3 regions of the Oryzihumus sp. JJN4-3R genome follow, and region 1 is predicted to be linked to each of the others. Evidence: predicted binding sites of a transcription regulator. Region 1 holds the regulator's gene; each other region holds the start of a gene.
The links. Region 1 encodes LexA, which represses DNA repair genes until DNA is damaged. Its sites were predicted from a motif close to TCGAACANNTGTTCGA; they were not measured.
Positions count from the first base shown of each region.

Region 1 (6,126 bases):
AAGTACGGCCGGCCCCCGCCGCGGTCGCCGCGTCTCCCGGCCCTGGGCCCTCGTCCTGGACCTGGGCCCTCGCCAGTGCATGCACGGTGGACCGTCGTCGCGGGGTTTCGGCGACTCATGGCGCCCGAAGTGCCGCGAGGTCGGTCGAGCGTGCACAGGACGATCGTGCCCTCTTGGCCTGGCCCAGCTCCGGCGCTCGTCTTAGCGGGCTGAGGGGTCGGCCCGCCGTGTGCAGCCTGTCCGTAGCGCGTCCTGCCGTCGTGACTGAGCGCCACGCGCACGCCGGGCTGTGGATCCACCGGAGGCGAAATGCGCCGATTCGGGCATGCTGGGCTCGGGAGCGGTGGGGGTTCCGCCAGTGGGGGCCCGCGCCGAACGATCCGACCGTGGGGACCGGGGAGGACACGTGGGGACTCAATCGACCTGGCGCTGGGCTATCGCGATCTCGGCGCTGGCGCTGACCACCGCCTGCGGAGGCCAGGCGACACCGGAGGCTTCGGGCAGCGCATCGGCGCCGTCACCGACAGCTGACCCGGCGCCCTCGACCAGCTCCCCCACCTCGTCCACACCAGCGATCGACCCCAACATCCCCGCCGCCGCCCGAGCCCACACCCCCGCCGGCGCCGAAGCCTTCGTCACGTACTACTTCGCTCAGGTCAACAAGTCGTGGGCCACACCACAGACTGGACTCTTACCCCCTCTCTGCCAACCCAGTTCTAAGAGCTGCGCCTCTTTCGAGCAGACGGCCGTCGACCTGAAGGCGAAGGATCGACGGTATGACGGCAACCCGGTCACCACAAAGCTTGTTGGAGCACTCGGCAAAGGGCCCGCTGGACAGCAGTCCGTGCTTTACGAGGGGATTCAGGAGCGCCGCAACGTAGTGGATAGCAGCGGGAGAGTAGTCAGCACGGACGCCAAGAAGAACGTGCGCTTCGAGGTCAACCTGGCTTGGCGTGATGGGGCCTGGTCGATCGCCACGATCAAGGGGATGGAGTGAGAGCCCGCGCTCGCGTTGGCTCCGCGATTCTTTGCGCGGCAATCATTGGGCTGATACCGGCCGGCTGGGCAGTGGCTGACGTCAACGGGAGTGGGAGGGCAGATGGCCTAACCGTAAGGATCACCGACCGCATCAAGGCACAGTCGCGCACTTCAAGGGATGGAGCCAGCAGTGTCCTGCCCAAGAACTACGCCTACTCGAGCGTGATTGCATGTGCCGACAACGCCCCAGGCACGGTGGCAGAACCATCGTGCAAGGCCGCGGTCGACGCCTGCGCGGGGAACACCAAGCAGCAGGGCCTAGGACCCTTGATTCGGATCTTCCGCCGAGAGGTGGACGGAATGGGCAAGCCCAAAGGGCCATGGGAGTGGTTGGGCACCAGTTGTGACCCCTCAATCGTGCCCGGGAAGCCTGTACTTGGCATGGCACAGATCATCAGCGCGTTCAGGCGCACGCCTTTCGCCAAGCCGCAGGTGCACATCCAGCCCGAGGGCAACCAGACGCTGGTCACCCTCCCCACCTACTTCGAGGTTCGCTGGCCAAGCGCCGGCTACCAACCCGGCGAGATCGACACTCCAGACCCCACCCAGATGCTCGGCCACACCGTCCGCATCCGGCCCCTCGCCGCCGGCTACACCTACGCCTTCGGCGACGGCACCCACCTCGGCCCGACAGACTCCCCCGGCGGCACCTACCCCGACGGCGACATCCGGCACACCTACGACAAGCCCGGCACCGTCACCACCCAGATCACCATCACCTACGGCGGCGAGTTCAGCATCGACGGCGGCCAGTGGATACGGATCCCCGCCACCGCCAGCGTGACCGGCCCGCCCCAAGCCCTACGCGTCCGGACGGCCCACAACCGCCTCTACAGCAACTGACGCCTTCGACCGGCGAGAACTGAGCCGTCGACCGGCACGCCCAGGAGGGTGGGAGACCACCCCCAGCCGAGCGCAGTCGGCGGGACCGCCACGGGCAGGGACCCACAGCGTCGACCACGAGTGGGCCGTCAGCTCGGGACGTCCGACCTCTCGCGGGCCAGGTGAGCCGCCATCCGCCCGATGAGCTCATAGGGAACGGGACTGCCGAGCGGGAAATGCAGCGTTCCCTTCGACGCGCGGAAGGGGACGATCTCCTCGCGGAACTCCGCGTCACCTTCGGGCACCGGATAGATGCTCACGTGGTTCTTCCACCCCGCGAAGTACACCAGGGACTTCCCACGGAGCGTGATGGTCGGGATCTGGTAGCTGATCCGCTCCCCTGCGTTCGGCACGGCGTCATGAATCGCACCGCGGATAGCCTCGAGGACGGCCTGGACCTCCACGGGGAAGCCCGCGATGTACTCATCGACATTCGCCCTCGGATCTGCCACCACGCCATCATCTGGCCAGACCGGCGCCGGAGCCACCACACGCACCCGGCATACCGGGCAATGCAGAGGCACCGGCATGAGAAGGGGCCTCACGCCGTGGCGCGAGGCCCCGAGAAACCGCCGGCCTTAGCCGACCCGCGGGATGAGCAGGCTCTGGCCGGCGTGGACGTCGCTCGTGCTCAGGTTGTTGGCCAGCTGGATCTGCACGATGCCCTCGCGGATCGGGAGCTTGGGCAGCTGGGTGGCCGCCACCTCGGACAGGGTCTGCCCGGCCGAGACGGTCACGGCGTGGTCGATCGTCACCGTGGGCACGGACGGGCCGGGGGCGAGCAGGAACGCCACCCAGCTCAGCACGCCGAGCACGGTCATGGTGATCGACAGGCGGCCGCGACGGGTGAGGCGGAGCCGCGGCGCGGGGCGGCAGTCCACCTGGTCACCCGTAGGCACCAGGCGGAGCTGGGGACGGGTCGAAGTGGGGGCCAGGTCCCAGGCAACTGCTGCGCTCATCGTGTCCTCCATGACATCAAGCGGGTCGGTCGGCTGAACGTGGAACTGTGTTCGATAGAACGTCTGTACGGATTTGTAGCACGAGCATCGGACGAATGGGAAGTGATTGGTCGAACAAACGTTTGAAATTTGTGTTCGACCCCACTACGCTTCGTTCATGTCAGGGAGCAAAACACCGACCTCTGACAGACCACCCACAGGTGCCGGACAAGGGGATGAGATGGCCGAGATCCACGAGATGCCCGACCGCGACAAGGGCGACACCCTGACCGCGCGGCAACGGCGCGTCCTCGAGATCATCCGCAACTCCGTGGACCGTCGCGGCTACCCACCCAGCCTGCGCGAGATCGGCGAGGCCGTCGGGCTGGCCAGCCCCAGCAGCGTCGCGCACCAGCTGTCCATGCTCGAGCGCAAGGGCTACCTGCGCCGCGACCCCAACCGCCCCCGCGCCATCGAGGTCGTCTCCCCTGACACCGGCGCCGAGGACAAGGGCTACCGCGCCGGCGACCAGCGCGAGGGCACCGTCGACGCCACCGGCAGCGGCGATGCGCACCCCGCCGCGTCCTACGTCCCGGTCGTCGGCCGCATCGCCGCCGGTGGGCCGATCCTGGCCGAGCAGGTCGTCGAGGACGTCTTCCCGATGCCCAAGCAGATCGTCGGCGAGGGCCAGCTCTTCCTGCTCAAGGTCGTCGGTGACTCGATGGTCGACGTCGCGATCTGCGACGGCGACTGGGTCGTCGTGCGCCAGCAGCCCAACGCCGAGAACGGCGACATCGTCGCAGCCATGCTCGACAACGAGGCCACGGTCAAGACGTTCAAGCGCAAGGACGGCCACGTCTGGCTGATGCCGCACAACGAGGCCTACCAGCCGATCGACGGCGACGAGGCCACCATCCTGGGCAAGGTCACCGCGGTCCTGCGCCGGGTCTGACCTCCGAGGGGTCAACCCCTCCACCTGTATGCCGTGTGGCCGGCCCTTCGGGGCCGGCCACCGCTGCATAGAGGCACCGTCGCGACCTGCCTTCGCTCGGCCCCGGCTTTGTCCGACGGTCGCGACGCTCCAGCGTGCCCGCGGTCGCGCACTCTGAGACCAGATCCAGCGCGGGCGACGACGTAGGCCAAACAGCCGACGGCTCTGACCCCACGCATGCCTAGCCTCGCATCGGCACCCCAGCCACCCGTCACGAGAGGTAGAGACATGCCCGAGTTCATGGACGTCCACACCGGGATGAAGGGGATCAGCCCGGAGGCCTTGGCCGAGGCACACAACGCTGACCTGGCCATCGAGGGCGAGGAAGGCGTGCACTTCAAGCACGCGTGGGCCGACCCCGAGAGCGGCATGGTCTACTGCCTGTCCGAGGCCCCCTCGGCCGATGCGGTGCGCAGGATCCACGAGCGGACCGGCCACCCGGCCGCCGAGATCCACCCGGTGCCGGTCCAGGCCTGAGATCCCAGGTCGCCAGCGCGCCCCACTGGTGCCGTCGGGCATCCGTGTGGCGCGCTCGCGCCGCGCCACATCGATCCGGCGCGGCACACGAATGCGGCACGGCCTACGGTAGGAGAACCCGCCTCAGGACGGCGAGGGGGCGCGATACCGGCTGACCCCGACCCGGCCGGCAAGCTCGGTGAGGGTCGCCCCCAGGGCCGCGTCGAGCCGGATCGTCGCCTCACCGTCGCCCCGGCTGTGACCCCGGGTCACGATCGCCACGGGGAGGCCGCACGCGGCGGCGCGCCGGACGAACCGGTAGCCGCTCATCACCTGCAACGACGAGCCGAGCACGACCAGCCCGTCGCTCGCTTCGACCTCGGCAAAGCACTGCGCCACCAGGGGTTTGGGCACCGACTCGCCGAAGAACACCACGTCGGGCTTGAGCTCGTCCGAGCCGCAGACCAGGCATCGCGGCGGGTGGAAGCGCGCCACCGCCTCCTCGGAGAGCACGACGTCGCCATCCGGGCGGATCTCGCCGATGACGACCTCGAAGTCCGGGTTCGCCTCGCGCAGCCGGGCATCGAGGTCGGCCCGGCGCGAACGGTCGCCGCACTGCAGGCAGACCACGAGGTCGAGGTTGCCGTGCAGCTCCAGGACGTCGCGGGCGCCGGCGGACTGGTGCAGGCCGTCGACGTTCTGCGTGATCAGCGCGCGCAGGTGCCCGGCCTGCTGGAGGGCGGCGACGGCCTCGTGCCCGCGGTTCGGCCCGGCGGCCGCGAACCGCCGCCAGCCGACGTAGCTGCGGGCCCAGTAGCGCCGTCGGTTCTCCGCGGACGCCACGAAGTCGCCGTAGGTCATCGGCGTCACCCGCCGCTTGCCGTCGGGGCCGCGGTAGTCGGGGATGCCGGACTCGGTGCTCAGGCCGGCGCCGGTGAGGACGACGACGTTGCCACCGGCGACGAGGTCGGCCAGACGGGCCAGCTCGCCCTCGGCTGTGTCCTCGATCGCCAGACTCACGCCAGCCAGTATCCCCCGCCGGGCCGGACCCGTTGGCCCGCACCCAGAGGGCTAGGCATCCGCCGGCTCCCCGTCAGCCGGCCGGCGTTGCAGGGCCGTCCCGGACCTACCAGCGCCCGAGCAGCGCCCGCTTGGCCGACCCGCGCAACGCCCGGCGGACCACGTCGTGGTCGGCGACCTTGGGGTGCGGCGGGCGCAACGGGGCGTCGATGCGGATCACGTCCGGGACGTAGCGGCGGACCACGTCGTCGGCGACGAGGTAGCCGTGGCGCTCGAGGATGCGCTGCTCGTCCTTGGTGAAGGCATCGAGGTCGGTGCGCACCGCGTCGATCAGCTCCACCGACGCCGGGTCGTAGCCCTCGGCGACGACGGTGTCGAGGCCCCACGTCGAGCCGGCCATGACGTCGCGGGCGAAGCTGGCGTGCAGCCAGCGCAACCGCACCGATGTGCCGCCACCGGTCGCGACGCCCAGGATCTGCAGCAGTCGGCCCCACACGGTGCGCTCGGTGTGCGCGCGGAACACCGCTCCCCCGTCGCTGACCAGGACGGTGGCGTGGTTGCGCCACACCGGCTCCAGGCCCAGGTTGTCGTAGACGCCACCGTCGGTCAGCCGGATCGCCTCGAGGATCGCGGCCCGCTGCTCCGGCGTCTCGTGATCGGGGTGACCACCGGTGAGGCCGAGGTCCTTGCCGGGCAACGTCATCGGCGCGAAGAACGGCGGAAACGCGCACGAGGCGGCTACGGCGTCAGCGATGCGCACCGACGACGGTGGGGCGGCGTAACCCAGCCGGTAGTCGCCCA
Region 1 is NZ_CM173229.1:1,112,941-1,119,066, forward strand. Features, by position in the region: gene AC3ANM_RS04940 (DUF6318 family protein) at 407-997, shown strand; gene AC3ANM_RS04945 (hypothetical protein) at 1,420-1,881, shown strand; gene AC3ANM_RS04950 (iron chaperone) at 2,010-2,372, opposite strand; gene AC3ANM_RS04955 (LysM peptidoglycan-binding domain-containing protein) at 2,499-2,879, opposite strand; gene lexA (transcriptional repressor LexA) at 3,100-3,810, shown strand; gene AC3ANM_RS04965 (SCO4226 family nickel-binding protein) at 4,078-4,326, shown strand; gene AC3ANM_RS04970 (NAD-dependent protein deacetylase) at 4,450-5,325, opposite strand; gene AC3ANM_RS04975 (patatin-like phospholipase family protein) at 5,432-6,126, opposite strand, start outside.

Region 2 (6,126 bases), 260 kb from region 1:
TCGCCCACGTGCACGGTCGAACGAAGCACCAGGGTGTGCTGCTGCGCCTCGTAGACATGGGCGCAGCTGGGATACAGCGTGAGGAGCAGGTGCGGCGGGGTCCGGTGCAGCGCCGCGACCAGTTCCCGGGTGGCAAACGTGGACTCCACGACCACGCGCCGTGTGCTGGTCTGGGGTAGCCGGAACGACCGCCGGACGGCTTTGGAGGCGTACAGGGCAAGGGCATGGCCAGTCCGCCCGGTGGTCGCGGACGCCGCGAGCTCGCGTAGGGCGGAGATGACCGGCCCCACGTTGGTCAGGCCGGTAGCCCTGAGTATCTGCTCGGCCTGCTGGACAAGGACGTCGAGCTCCTCCTGGTCCGAGGGGGTCATTCGTGCAGCCGGCTTGGTGGGCAACGTGATGGTGACACAGGGGAAGCCGGTGCTGATGGTCAGCTGGGCGACGTCGGACCAGCGCAGGGCGCGCGGTTGCGGAGACGCCGGGGCGTGGTTGGTGGCAGTGGTCATCGGGAGTGCTCCCTTTCGGTCGCGGGCTGGGCAGGAGGGGTGCGGTGGTGCAGGTGGTGCAGGCTGCGTTTGGGCGTGTGCGTCCACGAGGGTTGGAGCGCGGGAAGTCATGACGTCGGCCTCGCCGGTTCCCGGGTGGCGCGAAGGCTGGCGACGACCGCCACGCCCACACAGGCGGCAATGACGGCCAGGGAGAGAGCGACCGGCACCTTCCACAGGTCGATGACCAGCATCTTGACGCCGACGAATACCAGGACCGCGGCGAGTCCGGTCTTCAGGTACACGAACCGATGCATGAGCTCGGCCAGCAGGAAGTACAGGGCGCGCAGCCCGAGGATCGCGAATGCGTTGCTGGTGAAGACGAGGAAGGGTGACTCGGTGACGGCGAAGATCGCCGGGATCGAGTCGACAGCGAAGATGATGTCGGTGACCTCGACGAACACCAGGACGGTGAACAGCGGGGTGGCCAGCAGTCGCCCACCGCGGCGCACCCAGAACCGCCTCCCGTCGTACTCGCTGGTGCTCGGCACGACCCGCCGCACCAGCCGCAGGACCGGGTTGCCGCTCGGGTCGAACTCGGCATTGCGGTGCCGGTACATGCGCCATCCCGTGAAGAGGAGAAAGGCGCCGAAGACGTAGAGCAACCAGTGGAAGCGATCAAGCAGTGCCGCACCGCCGGCGATGAAGCCGGCGCGCATCACCAAGGCGCCGATCACCCCGTAGAAGAGGACGCGGTGCTGCAGCTCGCGGGGGACCGCGAAGTAGCCGAAGATCAGGGCGAAGATGAAGACGTTGTCAACCGCCAGGCTCTTCTCGATGAGGTAGCCGGCGAGGTACTCGCTACCTGCCTGCGCACCGAGCGTGGCCCAGACGACGCCGCCGAAGAGGAGGCCCAGTCCTACCCAGACCGCGGACCAGGTTGCCGCCTCCCGTGCGGAGATGACGTGGTCCTTGCGATGCGCCAGGAGGTCGATGACCAGCATGGCGACGATGACCGTCAGGACCACGAGCCACGCCCAAAGGGGGACGACCATGACAGACTCCAGTGAATCGAGGATTCACGGAGGTCTTTCCCGGTCGACGCGACCACATGTGGTCGGGACCAGCGGCGCCGGGGCCGGTATTGACCGACCCGTCCTGACGACGACGCTCAGGGGGATACTCCCCATCCGTTCTCTTCACTATCAGCGAAATGGATTTCGTATGTCAAGGGTTCGGGGCAGATGTGCCCGGACGTCCGGCGTGCGCCTGCCGGGGACGCCAAGGCGGCGGCCGTGAGCGGCGCGTTCGGCGCGACCCCGGGGAGTGCTCTGCCCTGTCCCTGCCGGTGTGGAGTGGCGTATGCCGCGTGCTGCCGTCCGCTGCACGACGGCGAGCGGTCGGCGCTCACCGCCGAGGAGCTGATGCGCTCGCGGTACGCGGCCTTCGTCGTGGGAGCTGGTGACTACCTGGTGCGGACGTGGCACCCGGCTCACCGACCGGTGGACCTCGACCTGGACCCGGAGATGGTGTGGGCCGGGCTCGAGGTCCTCGACACGCGCGCCGGCGGCCCCGACGACGACCAGGGTGAGGTGGAGTTCCGGGCCTCGTGGCGGCATGGTCGCGACCGCGGGGTGCTCCACGAGCGAAGCCGGTTCACCCGCCGTGCCGGCCGGTGGGTCTATGTCGAGGGCGACCTCAGGGACTGACCACCGTTGAGGGGTTGTCCGGGCATACCTCTATCTCGGTCGGCGCAGTGTGTGATCCGGCCGGCCCGGCCCGGCCCGGCCCGGGAGGTGGTGGTGGGCGGTGGGCGAGGGGCGGTCCAGGGCGAGAGGGCTCGGTCTTGGGGGCCCCGGTCAGGCATGCCTCTGACCCGGTCGTCTCCGGCCGGGTGCGGGGCGGGGTCGTCAGAGGTGCCAGGTCACCCCGGCGTCGGTGACCGTGGCGGTCAACCCTCGCTGGTGCACGATCGTGTGGTGCCGCCCGCAGAGCAGGGCGGCGTTGAGCCGGTCGGTGGGTCCGCCGTCGGCCCAGTGCGTGACGTGGTGCCCGTCGCACCACCACGGCGGGACCGTGCACCCCGGGATCGTGCACCCCTTGTCGCGCAGCCACAGGTACCTCAGCTGCGCCGGGGTGAACAGGCGTCTTGTGCGGCCCAGGTCGAGAATCTCCCCGTCGGTGCCCAGCACCACCGGGATGATCCCGGCGTCGCAGGCGATCCGGCGGACCGTCTCCGGGCCGAGCAGGGTCCCGTCGCCCAGCACCGTCCCGGCCCCACAGGCGTCCCGCAGCTTCTCGTGGTCCATCGTCACGTAGACCATGGCCTTGGGCTGGGCCGAGAGCTCCTCCCCGGCCGCGGCCGATCGCCGGCACACCTCGACCAGCGCGTCCCCGCGCCGCTGGTCGCTGCTGCGCAGATCCGAGACACCCTCGGCGGGTTGCGGGGCGGACAACGGCCCGATCGCCGCCTCCAGCACACTCGCCCCCTCGGGGTCCAGACGCAGGAGGTACTCCACCATCCCGTCATCACCGCGGGGCTGGGACAGGCTCACCCCGTGCTTGAGCCGGTCCTGCCGCACCTGGAACTCCTGGTCGCGGCCGTAGGTGGCGATGATCTGCTCCCGCAACGCCCGGACCTCCCGCGGACCGCCGGTTTCAGCCACATGCAGGAAGCCCTCCCACACCGTCGGGACCGCCGCCGGCGTCAGGCGCGGCGCGAGCTTGTGCATCTCGGCCAGCGCGACCGCCGCCGCCCGCACCCCGACCCGCCCGGACAGCACGCACGACCGCAGCCGCCGCGCGCTGCCGTGGTCGAGCACCTGACCGGCCGCGACCGGCCGCCCGGCGCACGCGGTGGCCACCGTGACCAGGTCCCTGACCCCACCGGACCGATACGAGGGCGCCCACTCCAGCACCCATGCCGTCGCCGACGCGCACGACGAGACCACCTCGCCCCGCTCCACCGCCTCACCCAACACCGCGACCTGCCCGGCCCGGGCACCGCGGACCAGCTCGTCCAGCTCACCGAACAGGGCCCCCAGCTCGGCGCCCGCCACCTCATGCGTCACCGCCTCCAGCCCGGTCAAGGCCACGACCGCGGCTCGCAGGCATTCCCGCCGACCCGCCATTGACAGTGAGGCGGGCACGCCACCGGAACCGCTGGCCGCAGCCCCCTGATGACGATCCCCCTGGTGCATGATTCGAACATATATTCGACCACTGGCAGGCCGCATCGCCCCAAACTGGCTGGCACAGCCGGTGGCGTCCACCATCCCGTTCCGGCTGTCCCTGTGCCTCTGCGACTGGCGTGCACGGTGCCGGCCTAGGTCGGGCCGCGGGCCTGCTCCAGCTAGCGGTCACCCTGGACGGGCAGGAGCCGCTCGGTGAGGTGCTCCTCTTCGGCACGGAGGAGCCGGGGACCTGCGAGCCCGCGTACGCGGTGGGACACGAGCACCGGGGCCGGGCGCTGGCAGCACGCTCCGTCCGGGCCGTGCTCCCGGTGGCGCGTGCCGCGGGCTACGCCGACGCCGGCTGCGCATCGCGGAGGACAACCTGGCGAGCGCGCTGGTGGCCGCTGCGGCGGGGTTCACGCTGACAGACGAGCCGCTGCTGCCGCGGGAGCGCAAAGGTTACGTCCTGTCCATGGCCACCTGGCGTTGCCACCTCTGCGAGTCATGCCAGCGCTCCGAGGCACGCGAGTTCGCCTCCATACGTGAGCTCTCCCAGCCACCAGCACTCTCCGCGCCACGCGAGCGCTTCCGGCAACTGCAGGTGCCCCAGCCGCCTGAACCGCCTCCGGGCACCTGAGCGGGGAGAAGGACCGCACGCCTCCCCAGCGCCTACCGGATGACCCTCACGTCTGCCGTGGGCGAGGCCACTGCGATCCGGAAGGCCGGTAACCGCGACGACGCGCACCGGCTCGCGTGGGCTGGAGGTGGCGACAGTGCCGCGGAGGTGACGACACGGCATACCGTGTGGGGGAGTGGTGCCGCGCGGGACCGAGGTGAGGGGAGCGGGCATGGCGACCCAGGAGGACGTGCGGCGCATCGCGCTGGCGCTGCCGGAGGCGACGGAGGGCGACGGCTTCTCGTTCGCGGGGGCCGGCAAGGGGTTCGTCTGGCTGTGGCGGGAGCGGATCGACCCGAAGAAGCCGAAGGTGCCCAACCCGGGTGTGATCGTCGTGCGCGTCGCCGACCTCGGGGAGAAGGAGGCGTTGCTCGCCTCCGACCCGGCGGTCTTCTTCACGACCGACCACTACAACGGGTACAGGGCCGTGCTGGTGCGGCTCGACGCGATCGGCCCGTCGGAGCTGGAGGAGGTCATCACCGACTCGTGGCGCACCGAGGCGGCGCAGGCGCTGCTGGCGGAGGTCGACGCCGAGGTGGAGGGCGGTTAACCGGTTCGGGGGAGGGGCGGGGGAGTCCGTAGGATGGGCGGGCATCCCGCACACCCTCAAGCTAAGGACATCACCGTGCTTCGCACTCACGAGGCCGGCACGCTGCGTGCCGACCACGCCGGTCAGACCGTCACGCTCACGGGCTGGGTCGCCCGTCGGCGCGATCACGGTGGCGTGGCGTTCCTCGATGTGCGCGACGCGTCCGGCGTCTCCCAGGTGGTCGTCCGCGACGAGGTGCTGGCCGAGGCCGAGGCGCACCACCTGCGCAACGAGTTCGTCGTCAAGGTGACCGGTGAGGTGCGCCAGCGCCCCGAGGGCAACGCCAACGCCGACCTGCCCACCGGCGAGATCGAGGTCGTGGCCTCCACGGTCGAGGTGCTCAGCGAGTCCGCGCCGCTGCCGTTCCAGATCGACGAGCGCGTCACCGTCGGCGAGGAGGCGCGCCTCAAGCACCGCTACCTCGACCTGCGTCGCCCCGGCCCGGGCGCCGCGATCCGCCTGCGCAGCAAGGTCAACCAGGCCGCCCGCACGGTCCTGGCCGAGCGCGACTTCGTCGAGATCGAGACGCCGACGCTGACCCGTTCCACCCCCGAGGGCGCCCGCGACTTCCTCGTGCCGGCCCGTCTCCAGCCGGGCAGCTGGTACGCCCTGCCGCAGAGCCCCCAGCTGTTCAAGCAGCTGCTCATGGTCGCCGGCATGGAGCGCTACTACCAGATCGCGCGCTGCTACCGCGACGAGGACTTCCGCGCCGACCGCCAGCCGGAGTTCACCCAGCTCGACATCGAGATGAGCTTCGTCGGGCAGGACGACGTCATCGAGCTCGGCGAGGCCGTCCTGAAGTCGCTGTGGGCGCTCGTCGGCCACGACATCACCACGCCGATCCCGCGGATGACCTACCACGAGGCGATGGCCCGCTTCGGCTCCGACAAGCCCGACATGCGCTTCGGCAACGAGCTCGTGGAGTGCACGGAGTTCTTCAAGGACACCACCTTCCGCGTCTTCCAGGCGCCCTACGTCGGCGCTGTCGTCATGCCCGGCGGCGCCTCCCAGCCGCGCAAGCAGCTCGACGCCTGGCAGGAGTGGGCCAAGCAGCGTGGCGCCAAGGGCCTGGCCTACGTCCTCGTCGGCGACGACGGCGAGCTCGGCGGCCCGGTCGCCAAGAACCTCACCGACGCCGAGCGCGCCGGCCTGGCCGACTTCGTCGGCGCCGACAAGGGCGACTGCATCTTCTTCGCCGCCGGC
Region 2 is NZ_CM173229.1:857,202-863,327, reverse strand. Features, by position in the region: gene AC3ANM_RS03915 (baeRF3 domain-containing protein) at 1-506, opposite strand, end outside; gene AC3ANM_RS03910 (TerC family protein) at 614-1,540, opposite strand; gene AC3ANM_RS03905 (YchJ family protein) at 1,841-2,194, shown strand; gene AC3ANM_RS03900 (HNH endonuclease signature motif containing protein) at 2,396-3,556, opposite strand; gene AC3ANM_RS03895 (MmcQ/YjbR family DNA-binding protein) at 4,507-4,884, shown strand; gene aspS (aspartate--tRNA ligase) at 4,960-6,126, shown strand, end outside.
Region 2: a site for LexA is predicted at 3,689-3,704, ahead of AC3ANM_RS03900 (HNH endonuclease signature motif containing protein). Genes of this name have one in related genera too.

Region 3 (6,126 bases), 1.1 Mb from region 1:
TAGGTGTCACCGCCCTCGGTCTTGCAGAAGACGTCACGCTCGAGGCCCTGGTCGAAGACCTCGTAGCCGGGGTCGAACTTCACGCCCGGGTCGATGATCGTGATGACCCGGAAACCCTGCTGCTTCAAGCGTTCCAGCATCCCGGGGGCGTCCGGGAAGCGCTCGGTGTTCCAGGTGAAGACGCGGTAGCCGTCCATGTACTCGATGTCGAGCCACAAGGCGTCGCAGGGGATCTCGTTGTCGCGGTGACGCTGCCCGATGGCCTCGACGGCCTCCTGGCTGTAGTCGAACCAGCGGCACTGGTGGTAGCCCAGCGACCACAGCGGCGGGGGAGCGGTGCGACCGGTCAGCCAGGTGTAGTCGCGCAGGATCGCCGGCATGTCGGGGCCGGCGAAGATGTACTCGGTGTACTGCCCGCCGGCGAAGCTGATGCGGTACTCGTCCTTGGCCTCGAACTCATAGGTGCCGCGGTAGCCGTTGTCGACGAACGAGGCCGCCATCGTCCCGGCCGGGTAGGTCTGGTGGTAGAAGAACGGGATCGAGACGTAGAACGGGTCGAACTCGACGCTGGTGCGGTCGCCGCGCGGGTCGCCGGGCGCCTTGCCTGCGGTGAACTCGGCCGTCTCGTGCTCGTTGAGGACGTCGGTGTTCCAGAGGGTGAAGTCGCGGCCCTTGCGGTTGTGCCGGCCGCTCTTCTCGCCGAGGCCGAAGACCGCGTCCTCCTGACGGCACCGGCGGCGCACCGTGAACGAGTCGTTGAGCGTGGCGTAGGCCCAGTAGCGGCCCTGCTCGTCGGCGGCGGTCTCGACGACCGGCGTCCCGTCGGTGCGGTGCACGTCGAGGCGGAACGGGTCCAGCCACAGGGAGACGACCATGGTGTCGGTGACGAGCCGCACCCGGTCCTCGTCGCGCTCGACTCGGAAGTCGACCTGCTGCTCCAGGGGGTCGACGCATACCGCGAAAGTCGGCTCCTCGTCGAACACGCCACCGCGGCTGATCTTGACGCGCACGACGTCGGGGCGCACGACGTCCACCCGCAGCTGCTCGCGGTGGAGCTCGGCGAGCAGGCCGCGCCCGGTCTCGGCGACGGAGTCGACCCGCTCGAAGCGGATGAAGTGGTCGGTCTGCAGCACGGGTGGTCACCTTCCGAGGGGACGTGATGAGGCTGGGTATCGCGGTCGGTCGGGTGACCATGCTGCCGCACCTGCCCCGGGGCGCGCCCGGGTGGTTGCGCCGCCTCGCGCGGCCAACCCATGGGTGCTCGCCTGAGGAGGCTGGTGTGAGCTCAGCGGCGCTGAGCAAATGAGTTCCGGTGCCGCGCAGGCGTCGCCGATTCGCGGCTTCGGCCCGTGGCGGGCACTGCCCGTGATGTGGCCGATGTCGACTGGTGACCTCCGCTATGGCGGTCCCGGCGCTGCCCCGGGCCCAGGGCGAGTGGTGTGGATGAACCGGGCGGCCTGTCGGTGGTCGAATGTATGTTCGAATCATGCACCAGAGGGATCGTCGTCAGGGAGCCGCGGCCAGCGGTTCCGGTGGCGTGCCCGCGGTGTCGTTCGGCGACCGGATGGCCGCCGTGGAGGGGGCCGAGTCAACCCTGGCCGGGCTTGAGGACGTGCTGCACCAGTGCCAGGGAGTTGACCTCGGTCGGGCGTTCGGCAGTCTGGATGCGCTGTCTCGTCGGGTGGAGGCCGCCAAGGTCGCGGTGCTGGGTGAGGCGCTGGAGCGGGGCGAGGTGGCCGCGTCGTGTGCGTCGGCGTCGGCGTGGGTGTTGGAGTGGGCGCCGTCCTACCGGTGTGGCGGGGCGAGGGACCTGGTCACGGTGGCCACGGCGTGCACGGGGCGGCCGGTCGTGGCGGGTCAGGTGATCGACCACGGGAGTGTGCGGCGGCTGCGCTCGTGCGTGCTGTCCGGGCGGGTCGGGGTGCGTGGGGCGGCGGTGGCGCTGGCGGAGATGCACAAGCTGGCGCCGCGGTTGACCCCGGAGGCGGTCCCGACGGTGTGGGAGGGGTTCCTTCACCTGGCGGCGACCGAGGGGCCGTCGGGGGTGCGGGGGTTGCGGGAGCGGCTCATCGCCGAGCACGGCCGGGACGGTGAGTTCCAGGTCCGCCAGGACCGGCTCAAGCACGGGGTGTCCCTGTCGGCGGGGCGGGCCGATGACGGGATGGTGGAGTACCTGCTGCGGCTGGACCCCGAGGGGGCGTCGGTGTTGGAGGCGGCGATCGGGCCGCTGTCCGCGCCGCAACCGGCGGACGGGGTCAGCGACTTGCGGAGCTCGGACCAGCGGCGCGGGGATGCGCTGGTGACGGTGTGCCGGCGCTCGGCGGCCGCGGGCCAGGACCTGCCGGCCCAGCCCAAGTCGCTGCTGTACCTGACCATGAGCTTCGACGACCTCAGGGACGCGTGCGGGGCCGGGACCGTGCTCGGGAACGGGGCGCTGCTGGCCCCGGAGACGGTCCGCCGGATCGCCTGCGACGCCGGCGTCATCCCGGTGGTGCTGGGCACCGACGGGGAGATCCTGGACGTGGGAAGGACCCGGAGGTTGTTCACCCCGGCGCAGCTGAGGTACCTGTGGCTGCGCGACAAGGGCTGCACCATCCCCGGCTGCAACGCCCCGCCGTGGTGGTGCGACGGGCACCACGTCATCCATTGGGTCGACGGTGGACCGACCGACCGGCTCAACGCCGCCCTGTTGTGCGGGCGACACCACACCCTGGCGCATCAGAAGGGCTGGACCGCCACGGTCACCGACGCCGGCGTGACCTGGCACCTCTAGGGCGCCTGCCCCACACCCGATCGGCAACGACCGGGTTAGCGGCATGTCCGAACACGCTCCACAACCAGGGCCCGGTCCTTGTCGGGCAGCCCACCGAGCTCTGGAGCTGACGCCTCAATCTCAGAGCCCGTACCCTCGGCGGCTTCCTTCGCGGGCTCAGCTGGCCCGGCGCGCTGCGGGGGCACCCCCAGGGGGAGCCGGACAAAGGGGTGCGCGGACCCATCCCGGTGCTGGCGCGCGCAGCCCACAGGGACCTTGTCCTCTGCGTGCGGACGGCCGGTCGCTCCTAGCGTGAGGCGGTGGGTCCGCAGCGCCTGAGCGCACACCTCCCGCGACCCGACCGGAGGTCACGGTCGTTGGGACGGTCGCGCCCGCACGTCGAGGACTGGAGTGATGCCCACGTCATCGTCACGGGCGGCTCGAGCGGGATCGGCCGAGCCTTCGTCAGACAGGTCGTCGGCCGTGGGGCACGCGTCTCCGTGCTTGCCCTCCCCGATGACGACCTGGCTGGGACCGGCGCGGAGCTGGCCGCGGCGGGCGCGGCATACGAGGTGGTGGGGGTGGATGTCACGGACGCGGGCGGGGTGGCGGCCGCGGTCAGCCGGGTCACCGGGGTGCTGGGGCCGTGCGACGTGCTGCTCACGAGCGCGGGCATCGCGCACCCGGGCTACTTCGAGCGCCTCGACGACGCCATCTTCCGGCGCACGATGGAGGTCGACTACTTCGGCACCCTCCATGCGATGCGCGCCGTGGTCCCCACGATGATCGCGCGGGGGAGGGGAAGCGTGGTCGGCATCTCCTCGACGGCCGGGCTCATCGGGGTGTTCGGCTACACGGCTTACACACCACCGAAGTTCGCCGTCCGCGGGCTGCTGGAGGTGCTGCGGGTCGAGCTGCGCCCGTACGGCATCCACGTCGGGTGCGTCTGCCCGCCGGACACCGACACCCCGCAGCTGGCCTACGAGAACCAGTTCAAGCCCGCCGAGACGTTTGCCATCTCCGGGGCGATCAAGCCGTACGTGCCGGAGCGGGTGGCGGCCAGCATCGTCGAGGGCATGGAGCGCGGGCGCTTCCTCATCACGCCCGACTGGCAGACCAAGGTCGTGGCCCGGACGTCCGGGCTGCTGCGCGGGCCGTGGTTCGGCTACTTCGACGCCCGGGTGCGCGCGGCCCGACGGTCGATGGTTTCCGCGCCGGAGGAGTCGGCTCAGGCGACCCGGCCGGCGAAGTAGACGGCGAGCACCGCGCCCAGGATCAAGCACCACGCGACGATGGTGACCTCGGCCCACATCGGGGCCGACCGCGGCAGGAGGCGGAAGAGACCGTTCTGCAGGTTGAAGGTCAGGTCCATCAGGCCGAGGAAGACGAGCGCGCCCGCGGCCATCAGGCCGAAGGCGACCGCGTAGCTGCTCGTGGTGAACAGGCCGACCGCCGTGACGAGGCAGCACGCGGCCATCCACCCATCGGCCACGGGGAAGGAGCGCTCGAAGCGCAGGTACCACTCCTCCTCGACGACCTGGACGCTGCCGCGCAGGAAGAAGTCGAGCCAGTAGGCCACCGTGACGACCGCGGTGACGGCCAGCAGCACCCCCAGGGTGACGTCCATGTCAGGTCTTCCCTTCGTCCGGCGCGGTCAGGAGCCGGTGGGCCGCCGCGGCGATGCGCGCGACGTTGGGCAGGACCTCGGACTCCAGTGCCCGGGCGTAAGGGATGGTCTCCCCGGTGGTGACCCGCGCGAACGACGCCTGCACGCCCTCCTCGGCCAGCAGGGCTGCCACCTCGCCGGAGAGCCCGCCGCGCGTGTAGTCCTCGTCGACGACGAGGACACGACCGGTATGCCGCGCCGCCGCGACCACGGCTTCCCGGTCCAGGGGCGACACGCTGCGCAGGTCCAGCACCGAGGACGAGATTCCTTCTGTCGCAAGCGTTTCGGCGATCTGGAGGCAGCGGTGGACACCGACGCCGAGGGAGACCATGGCAAGGTCGTCCCCGTCCCGGCGGAGCGCAGCGCGGCCCAGCGGCACCGGCTCGGGCTCATCGGCCACCTCACCGTCGGCGCCGGCAGCCGGCACGTCGAAGTCGACTGCGGCCCGGCTGGTGCCGCCGAGGTAGTCCAGCCACTGCTCGGACAGCAGCTTGTGCTCCAGGAACACCACCGGGCCCGGGTGGTCGATCGCGGCCAGCATCAGCCCGGCGGCGTCGGCCGGGGTGGACGGGACCACGACGGCCAGACCCGGGATGCCGGCGAGCAGCCCCCACAGCGCCTGCTCGTGCTGGCCCGCGTCGCCGTAGCCCCCGCCGCAGGCGGCCCGCACCACCATGGGCGCCTGCCAGCGGCCGCCCGTGAACGCCTCGAGCTTCGCGGCGTGGTTGAGGAGCTGGTCGAGGGCGACCCCGACGAAGTCGACGAACATGACCTCCACGACGGGCCGCAGCCCGGCCATCGCGGAGCCGAGGGCGGCGCCCAGCAGTGCCGACTCGCTGATGGGGCTGTCGAGGACGCGGTCGCCGCCGAAGCGCACGTAGGCCTCGCGCCGCAGCAGGCGCACGTCCTCGCCGAGGACGACCACGCGCGGGTCCCTCGCCATCGCGAGGGCGAGGGCTCGCTCGATGGCGGCGGCGAACGTCGTCCTAGGCATGGGTGCTCCCTGCGGGCGCTGCGCCCACCTGCGCGAGTGCCGCGTCCACTGCACGGTCGACCTCCCGGCGCGCCTGCCCGGCCAAGGCGGCCGCGACCTCCGGCGGCAGCCGCCGGGCCGCGCGTGGCAGCGGGTCACGGCGGCTGCCTCCCGGGCGCTCCACGGCGACGGTGGCCGCCCGGCGGCTGATCGAAGCCAGCGCGCCGACCCGGGCTGGCAGGGGTGCTCCGGGCTTGGCGCGTAGCGGGGCGAGGAGACTGTGGACCTGGGTGGCCAGCTCGCCCACGGCGCGGCTGAGGCGCACAAGCGGGTCGCCGAGGAAGTGGCCCTCCAGCCGGGGGCAGGCGACGAGCAGGACCGAGGGACCGCCGCCGGAGCGGGCCCGGGCGACGGCGCGACCGGCGGCCCGGTCCACCCGCTCGACCTCGCGGCCGTCGACCACGGCGACCGGCATCCCGAAGGCCCGCAGCCGACGACGCAAACCCCCACCGGTGAGCGCGGCCGAGCGGGTGCTCACCGCCCACCGGTTGTCCTTGCAGACGAACACCACCGGTAACCGCCAGGCGGCGGCCAGGTTGAGGGACTCCATGAGCATGCCCTCGTTGACCGACCCGTCGCCGAAGAAGGCGACCGCCACCCCGCCCGGCTCGGCGTCCTGCGCCCACACGTCCCGCGGTGCGGCGCGGGCCGCGAGGGCGAAGCCGCATGCGAGCG
Region 3 is NZ_CM173229.1:4,088,408-4,094,533, forward strand. Features, by position in the region: gene AC3ANM_RS19495 (glycoside hydrolase family 31 protein) at 1-1,133, opposite strand, end outside; gene AC3ANM_RS19500 (HNH endonuclease signature motif containing protein) at 1,487-2,773, shown strand; gene AC3ANM_RS19505 (SDR family oxidoreductase) at 3,130-4,005, shown strand; gene AC3ANM_RS19510 (hypothetical protein) at 3,981-4,379, opposite strand; gene AC3ANM_RS19515 (alpha-ketoacid dehydrogenase subunit beta) at 4,381-5,412, opposite strand; gene AC3ANM_RS19520 (thiamine pyrophosphate-dependent enzyme) at 5,405-6,126, opposite strand, start outside.
Region 3: a site for LexA is predicted at 1,468-1,483, ahead of AC3ANM_RS19500 (HNH endonuclease signature motif containing protein). Genes of this name have one in related genera too.